One region of the Aliivibrio sp. S2TY2 genome, then DNA from elsewhere that is predicted to be linked to it. Evidence: predicted binding sites of a transcription regulator. Region 1 holds the regulator's gene; the other holds the start of a gene.
What was found. The regulator MetJ, encoded in region 1, represses methionine synthesis genes. The targets are predictions, from matches to a motif close to TTAGACNTNTANANGTCTAA.

Region 1 (4,647 bases):
AGAGAAAACTGCATCCCATGACGCTTTTCAAGATTACGTTTTTGTTGAGTAAACAGAGATAACCATTGAGATCCAATGTTGCCATGCCCACATAAAACCAGTGCAACCCGCTTCTGAGCCTGAAATAAATGCGTATGAATGCCATTGATCACAGGCGTAGTATCTAGCGTGCGTAATATCGCCACCAAACTTAACCCAGATTCAGATTCGCACACAAACTCAAGTGGACAGTTTTTTAGCTGATGATAGAAACCATGGCTATGAATAGCATTGCTTGTCACGCCAGCCCCAACGGCAGCGATCATCGAATAGCCTTCTTTGAGTTTAATCTCAGCATGAACAGCAGAGCTCTGTAATACGTCTAATGCTTCATTGACGACTTCAGAGGTATAAGCAAGTAATAATGTAAATTGATCCGCTTGTGCTTCTAAAGCCAAAGGCTGAAGCTGAGAGCGAGTAAGAAGGGAAAGGACCTCTTGTTTTGCACGTTCAAAATCTTGCCCTCGACCAAAGCCTAATTGAATTAAGTACACTTCTTCAAGTGACGTAACAATTTTCGCTCCACGCCCAGAAGCTAATACTCGTTCAATTCGAGTGGAACCTGATTCTGGTTGATAACTGCAGCGTAAACTTAAATCAAGCGCACTCTGGGCAACAGGTTGCAATGTTCGACTGTGCAATACAGGAGCAGCTAACCGAGCTAACTCACTCGCTTCATCTAAACGAAGTAATGGCAATAAACACGCATCGTCGACTTTACGAGGATCGGCACTAAATACCCCAGCGACATCGCTCCAAATGGTAACGCGAGAAACTTCAGCTAATGCGCCTATGACTGTTGCTGAATAGTCTGAACCATTACGCCCAAGCAGAACGGTTTCTCCTTTTTGATCGCAAGCCATAAACCCGGTTATCACAATACGCCCATGAGGATGCTGAGCAATTTGCTCTTTGAATAATGGCCAAGAATGTGTGCGATCAACCTCTGGCTGAGCAGCTCGCTCTGCGCGTAAAAAAGTACGAGAATCGAGCGGAGTAGCTTGTAGATCAATTTGATTTAAATAAGCAGCAAGTAATCTTGAAGACCATACTTCACCATGACCAAGTACATCCGCTTGCTGAACTTCTGTCAAAGGTGCATGTAATTGACCAATAGCGACCAACTCCTTATGCAGATCCTCAAGCAATGGCTCTGCATTTTCAACGGTCAATAATTCAGAGACTAAACCTTGTTGGTATTGTCGTAAGGATCCCAATACTTCATGCGCAAGGCGACCATCTTTTGATAGTGCCTCAAACCATTCTAAAATTCGGTTCGTTGTATTACCCGCAGCAGAGACAACCACTAAATCATGATCATGAGAATATTCTTTTAATATGGTAGCTACACGACGGTAACACTCCGGATCAGCAAGGCTACTACCACCAAATTTATGTAACTGGCGCGTGACGACTCCTATCATTATTTCACTCCTGCTGCTACAAGGAAGGCTTGTTTAAGATCGGCAATCAGATCTCGGCTGTCTTCTAATCCAACGGAAATACGTAATAGTGTTGGAGCCAATCCGGCTTCTGCTTGCGCTTCATCAGACATCGCTCTATGGGTCATGGTACCCGGATGGGCTATGAGACTTTCTACTCCACCAAGTGATTCAGCTAAAGAGAAATATTTAAGCTCTTTTACAAACACTTTTAATTGCTCTAATGACCCATTTAGCTCAAAGCTTAACATTGCACCAAATCCTGATTGTTGGCGTTTAGCAATATCATGGCCCGGATGTTCAGGTAAACTTGGGTGATAAATTGTGCCTACTAATGCTTCCTCTTGAAGGCACTTCAGCACCTCCATTGCATTCTCTTCATGCACTCGCATACGCGCACCTAAGGTACGAATACCACGTAAGGTTAAGTAGCTATCAAATGCAGTGCCTGTTGCACCAATGCAATTCCCCCACCATGCGAGATCATCTGCGTGCGCTTGTGTTTTTGCGATTAATACGCCACCAACAACATCAGAATGACCATTAATGTATTTAGTTGTCGAGTGAAGGACAAAGTCAGCACCAAGCGTTAAAGGTTGCTGTAAGACAGGAGAAAGGAAAGTGTTATCAACAGCAACTAAAGCACCTACTTTTGCGGCTTTTTGACAAATTTCAGCAATATCTACCACTCGAACTAATGGGTTAGAAGGGGTCTCTAATAAAATAAGTTTAGGCTTTTTAGCAATGGCGGCATCTAAAGCCTTAGTATCCGATTGATCAACAAATAAGGTTTGGAAGTCACCTTTATTAGCGCGAGTGTTAAATAAGCGATACGTTCCGCCATAACAGTCATGAGGGGCAACAATAAGATCATCAGGACCAAGCAGAGCTGAAACCATTAGATTAAGAGCTGAAGTACCGCAGTTTGTCACAACCGCACCAGCACCGCACTCTAAATCAGATAAGGTGGTCTCTAGTTGTGTTCGAGTTGGGTTTCCTGAGCGAGCATAATCGTACTTTGGTACATCACCAAATTCAGGGAAGCTATAGTTAGTTGATAAGTAGATAGGAGGCACAACCGCATTATGTTGTGAATCGCTTTCAATGCCAGTACGAACTGCAATAGTTGCCGGTTTTCTCTCGCTCATAATTTCCCTTCCAAACTGCTAAGCAGTGGTATAATCTAATCCATAAGTTATATTCTTCTACTTTACCACCACAAAATGAGACGTCAATACTTCTAGACGTCTATATATCTTTGCTTATAGCCGTAAATATCGCTAGAATTAGAGACTCTAACTCAACATCAATAATTCTGAACGAAGGTGAACAATGGCTGATTGGAATGGTGACTATTTAAGTCCTTATGCCGAACATGGTAAAAAAAGCGAACAAGTAAAAAAAATTACTGTTTCTATTCCAACAAAGGTACTGCAAATCCTTACTGATGAACGTACGCGTCGCCAAGTAAGTAACCTACGTCACGCAACGAATAGTGAACTATTATGTGAGGCTTTCCTTCATGCTTATACAGGCCAACCTTTACCTACAGACGAAGATCTACGTAAAGACCGCCCTGATGATATTCCTGCAGAAGCAAAAGCATTAATGACCGCAATGGGCATTGAATTCGAAGCGTTTGACGACGAGTAAATAACTTTCATCTCCGCCTCCTGTCTCCTCCTCATTTTTTATAAATCAGGAGGATTACATTTCTACTTGCTTAATAAACAATCACAGTGCCCTACTATAAATATAAAGGATTAACTGTGAAAAATAACATAGCAAAAACAGCGATAGCACTCGCTATTACTTCCCTACTGAGCGCTTGTAGTTCAACCTCAGAAACAACACAAACAACCTCAGCCTATCAATGTAATCCACAGATGATGGAAAAAAGTAATCATTTACGCATCTATCAAATTATGGTGGAAAGCTTTGTTGATGGTGATCCAAACATTGGTCACGGTACTGGCTATGGTCCGAGTCATCATAATGGCGACCTGCAAGGGATCATTGATTCATTAGACTATATTCAATCACTTGGCATGAATACCATTTGGATGACGCCTATTTTTGAATCTGCTCCAATTGAGGGGCAAGATCATTGGGCAGATAAGCTCGATGCTACCGGTTATTTTGCTACTGACTTTTTTAAAATAGATCCACGATTTGGAACACTCGAAAAAGCAAAAGAATTAGTAGAAGAAGCGCATAAACGTGGAATGTATGTCTTATTTGATGGTGTATTTGGTCACCATAAAGAAGGCCTCATTAAACCATCACCATCAGGCTTACTACCGAGTGGCAGCAATAATCCAGTTGACTATCCTGAGAGCGAAGACTTTTACTCTGAAGTCGCAGCTTATTGGATATCCGAATTAAAGATTGATGGTTGGCGATTAGATCAAGCTTACCAAGTCCCTACTGAATCTTGGATAAACATTAGAAAAGCCGTTGATAACGCATCACAAAACACGACGTATATTAATAATAAAGGCGAACAAGTTAACCCACTCGGTTACATGGTGGCTGAGATCTGGAATAACGAAAGCTATATTACAGAAACAGGTTATGGTACTGAGCAAAACCCAGCGCTTTGCTCTGCTTTTGATTTTCCTTTACGCTTTCGTGTCGCTGAAACCTTTGCCGTCAATGAGAGTGGTGTAGGAAATAAAGGAGGTGATTGGCTTAATGAAGGAATGCAAATGCATGAACTCTATCCTTCACACGCAACGTCAAACCTAATGCTAGGCAATCATGATGTCGTTCGCTTTGGTGATTTATTACAACGTGGTGATATTGCAGAACCAAGTGACAGGAATTATTGGTTACGTCATAAAGCAGCCCTTTCATTCCAAGCAGCTTATACCGGCCCTATCACTCTTTATTACGGAGATGAAATTGGCGATCAAGTTGATGGTTTCTCTAACAAAGAAAATAAAGACATTTGTGCTATTAAAGGAGTATGTGATGACCACATCGCTCGCTCATCCGCCAAAATTCATGGCCTTACTGCAACACTAACACCTGACCAACTTAACTTAAAAACCTACGTCTCAGAGTTAATGACTTTACGTATTGAAAACCCCGCGTTATCGGAAGGTGTCAGAACCAATATTATCGCTAATAAGGCGGTATATGTAGATCATAAGCAAGCAGAAAA
Region 2 (4,647 bases), on a different contig from region 1:
TAAGTTGTGTTGATTACAGACAGTGCTACATCATCAAGAGAGCGAGGAAGCTGTGCTGCATCCAACTCAACAATAGTGATGTTTTTAGGGTTAGCCGTAATATCGCGAACCGTTGCAGCAAGACCAGAACCATCACGTAATGTGATTAGCCCTTGTTCTTGAAGAAGAAGTAAAGAACGACCAAGGTTCGTTGGATCGTTTGGTACCGCAATACGTGCACCATCTTCAATTTGGTCAACTGAAGTTACTTGCTTAGAGTAACCAGCAATTGGGTAAACAAATGAATTACCAGCGATTTCAATTTTGTAACCACGATCAGTCACTTGTTGATCTAGGTATGGCTTGTGTTGGAATGCATTTAGGTCAATTGAACCATCATCCAATGCGGCGTTTGGTGTTACGTAATCGGTAAATGTCACTAGCTCAACATCAAGACCGTATTGCTCTTTTGCCACTTTAGCCGCAACTTCAGCAACTTGCGCTTCAGCACCTGCCATTACACCCACTTTAATTGAGTTTGTTTTTGCTTCTTCTTGTCCACAACCCGTAAGGATAAGTGTTGATGCTAGGCCAGCAACTGCTGCCAGTTTTTTTAGATTCAATTTCATTATTTACTCCTTAAAAATGAATTCCATATTAAATAAAATTAACGATGATCGACTTTTTTAACTAAAGAATCACCAACAGATTGAATGATTTGAACCAAAACAATCAGCATAACAACGGTCACAGCCATGATGGTTAAATCATAACGGTGGAAACCATATCGAATAGCAACATCACCTAAGCCACCGCCGCCAACTGTACCTGCCATTGCAGAGTAGCTAACTAGTGTTACTAGTGTGATAGTTACTGAGTTTAAAATAGTTGGTAGTGCTTCAGGAAGCAGTACTTTCGTAATAATTTGCAGTGGAGTTGCGCCCATTGACTGTGCTGCTTCAACCAGCCCACTTGGTACTTCGATTAACGCACCTTCGATTAAACGAGCCACAAATGGAATGGCACCAATGGTTAATGGGACAATCGCAGCAGTGGTACCAATAAAGCTACCAACAATCAATTTTGTTACTGGAATAATCGCAACCATTAGAACCAAGAAAGGCACTGAACGACCTACGTTTACAATTGCACCAAGTACGCTGTTAAACGCCGTGTTCTCCATTAGTCCGCCTTTTTTAGTGATGTGTAAAACAACACCAAGAGGGATACCAATAGCAAAACCAACAATACCAGCAACCGCAACCATATAAAGGGTTTCGCCTGTTGCGTTTAATAACAGCTTGCTGTTTAAATCAAGCCATGCAGAAATCACATCAAATGACATAACCTAATACCTCTACTTTTACGTGATGATTGCGTAAGAATGTAATTGCTTGCGCTGTTGATTCTTGGTTGCCAAAAAACTCGGCTAGCATAAGGCCAAATTTAACGCCGCCAGCATAATCGATATCTGCATTTAAGATGCTGATATCAATGTCAAATTCACGAGATATTTGACTAATCACAGGAGCATCAACACTGGCACCAGTAAATTCCAAACGAATAAGAGGGTAACTGCCTTCTACATAGGTTTCTTGTAGACGAGATTTGAAATCATCAGGAATTGATAAATCTAATGTTGCACGAATAAACTCTTGTGCAAGTTTGGTTTTAGGATGAGCAAAAATATCGCTCACAATGCCTTTTTCAACCAACTCACCGCCACCGATAATAGCAACTTCATGACAGATATTTTTTACGACTTCCATTTCATGGGTAATGATTAGGATAGTAATATTTAATTTTCGATTTAGATCTTTGATTAGCTCTAGAATTGACTTTGTTGTTGCAGGATCAAGCGCACTGGTTGCTTCATCACAAAGCAGTACTTTTGGATCTGTTGAAAGTGCACGAGCTATAGCAACACGTTGCTTTTGACCACCACTAAGGTTTGCAGGATAAGTGTGGTGCTTATCTTCTAAGCCAACCAAATCTAATAGCTCAGTGACTTTTTTCTTGATCTCTTGTTTTGATTTTCCCGCTAACTCTAGAGGTAGAGCTACGTTTTCAAATACAGTTCGTGAAGCAAGAAGGTTAAAGTGTTGGAAAATCATTCCGATATTGCGGCGTGCTTTGCTTAACTCGCTTGAAGAGAGTTTTGTTAAATCAACACCATCAACAATCACTTCACCATTTGTTGGCTTCTCTAACATGTTTACACAGCGTATCAGCGTACTTTTCCCTGCACCTGATGAGCCAATTACACCAAAGATGGTGCCTTGGGCAATATGTAGGTTAATATCTTTAAGGGCATTAATTTCCTTTGCACCTTGATAAAACACCTTATTAACGCGGTTTATTTCAATCATGATTCGCCTTGAACTGCATTTTTAAATAGGGAGCTAATGTAAATAGAAAGCCAGTGTAAATAGAAAGATAACCAAGGTTAAAAAATCTGAGCGATCTCTCATTTTTTATATCCTACTGATGCTATTTCGGATATTGATTTAAGTCAATAGGTATTTTTACGTCTAGACGGCTAAACGTATAAATTATGATGCTAAGAAAGCAAAAGCGTGCGATAATTTTTTATTAACCGATTTGACTATTTAGAGGGTTTCACCTTGTCCAAACCAGCGGTATTTATTGATAGAGATGGCGTCATTAACGTTGATCGTGGCTATGTTCATAAGCGTGATGACTTTGAATATATTGATGGTGTATTTGATGCCGTTAAAAAATGCAAAGACATGGGTTACCTACTTGTATTAGTAACAAACCAATCGGGAATTGCTCGTGGTATGTTTACTGAAGAGCAATTTGAAATCCTAACGGAATGGATGGATTGGAACTTTGCTGATCACGGTATTGATTTTGATGGTATTTATTATTGCCCTCACCACCCAGAAGCAACAGTAGAAAGATACAAAGAAGAGTGCGATTGCCGCAAACCAAACCCAGGTATGTTTAACTCAGCACAAAGCTTTTTAGACATCGATATGGAAAACTCGGTCATGATCGGCGATAAGAAAGAAGACATGATGGCAGCACAAGCTGCGGGTGTTGGTACTCGTATCCTTGTTCGTACCGGTAAACCAGTAACTGAAGAAGGTGAAGCGTTAGCAACTACGGTACTTGATAGCATTGCGGATGTGCCTAAGTTCCTTTTTGCTTAGGTGTTTTTTTATCTAAGTTAATCAGAAAATAGAATGTAATTAAGCGCCTATGGAGAAGTCTGTAGGCGTTTTTTTATGTTATTACTTTGTTTTAAAATAGCTTTTTCTTTCTGTCTTACTTTTAAGAGCTAAAGGGTGTATCTTTATTATAGAAATTTACTTAAAGTTAATTATGTAAATGAATTTTAAATAACTCAGTGAGTAGAGTTGTAAACTAAGGTGGTTGTTATGAATAACGTTGATAAAAGTTCAAATCTGCTTTTAGGTAATGATCAGCCAAAGGCACTATGTCATCAAAAAACGCCCGTAGATGAGACTGTGAATACATGGGATTTATTAACGGATGAACAACAACAAGAAATCCTTTCTCATTTGAGTGAGATCCCTTTTCAGTAATTTGCTTGCTTTAATATTTCTCTTCTATTTAGATAGATAATCTAATCCAAAGAGGTTTATTTTGTGACACTTTCTTAACAAAAGTGTCAAATTCATGTCTTTCTCTTTCTAATCCTTTCACTATTCTGCAAACTGTTAACTCGCTTACACTCTCAATAGACCGGATTGTAGTTGGCATACTATTGAGCTAAGTTAATAAAACTATTATAAAAAAATAAATGCAGCGGAGTCAGCAGATTGGATTTGGAGCAATAGTCACGGATGATATCTTACCTACTTAGACGACTTTTATTGGTTGTCCCAACCTTCATTGGTATTACCTTACTTATTTTTGCGTTAACGCGTTTTGTTCCCGGTGGCCCTGTAGAGCGTATGCTTCTGAGCTTACAAATGCAGGGAAGCGCTGAAACGGGTGGAACGAGCAGTGTAACTGATGGAAATAATGCCTTATCAGAAGATCAAATCGCCGAGCTTAATGCGTTTTATGGTTTAGATAAGCCCGTTTTTGAAGCCTATTATGATTGGTTAACAAAATTAGTAGTGCTTGATCTTGGTGAATCGACCCGTTATTACGAACCCGTATGGGATATGATTGCTGAGCGCTTACCTGTTTCTCTCTTTTATGGAGGAATGACCTTTCTACTCAGTTATCTTATTTCCATTCCACTCGGTTATTTAAAAGCGTTAAAGCACGGCTCTATTCTTGATTCCACGTCTTCCATTGCTATTTTTGTTGGTTTTGCTTTGCCGGGCTATGTGATTGGTGTTTTCTTGATTAGCTTATTCAGTTACCAATTAGAATGGTTTCCAATGGGAGGTTTTGTTGGTGATGACTTTGATGATTTCGGCGCTTTTGAACAAATAAAAGACATTATGTGGCATGCCGTATTACCTCTGTTTTGTTATCTCATCGGTGATTTTGCTCTACTTACGATGACGATGAAGAATAACTTAATGGAAAACTTAGCAGCGGATTATGTTCGTACTGCCATTGCTAAAGGGTTGCCATTTAGAAAAGCCGTTCGTAAACACGCCTTACGTAATAGTTTGATCCCTGTTGCGAGTCACTTTGGGAATTCACTGATGTTTTTTATGA

Region 2: the regulator MetJ is predicted to act here: its motif matches at 2,503-2,522, upstream of metN (methionine ABC transporter ATP-binding protein MetN).

Annotation. Positions count from the first base shown of each region.
Region 1 is NZ_JARACS010000007.1:72,835-77,481, reverse strand. It holds gene PVK63_RS12360 (bifunctional aspartate kinase/homoserine dehydrogenase II) at 1-1,463, opposite strand, end outside; gene PVK63_RS12355 (O-succinylhomoserine (thiol)-lyase) at 1,463-2,629, opposite strand; gene metJ (met regulon transcriptional regulator MetJ) at 2,814-3,134, shown strand; gene PVK63_RS12345 (alpha-amylase family glycosyl hydrolase) at 3,251-4,647, shown strand, end outside.
Region 2 is NZ_JARACS010000012.1:78,150-82,796, reverse strand. It holds gene PVK63_RS16155 (MetQ/NlpA family lipoprotein) at 1-608, opposite strand, end outside; gene PVK63_RS16150 (methionine ABC transporter permease) at 647-1,324, opposite strand; gene metN (methionine ABC transporter ATP-binding protein MetN) at 1,314-2,348, opposite strand; gene gmhB (D-glycero-beta-D-manno-heptose 1,7-bisphosphate 7-phosphatase) at 2,604-3,155, shown strand; gene PVK63_RS16135 (hypothetical protein) at 3,384-3,551, shown strand; gene PVK63_RS16130 (ABC transporter permease subunit) at 3,813-4,647, shown strand, end outside.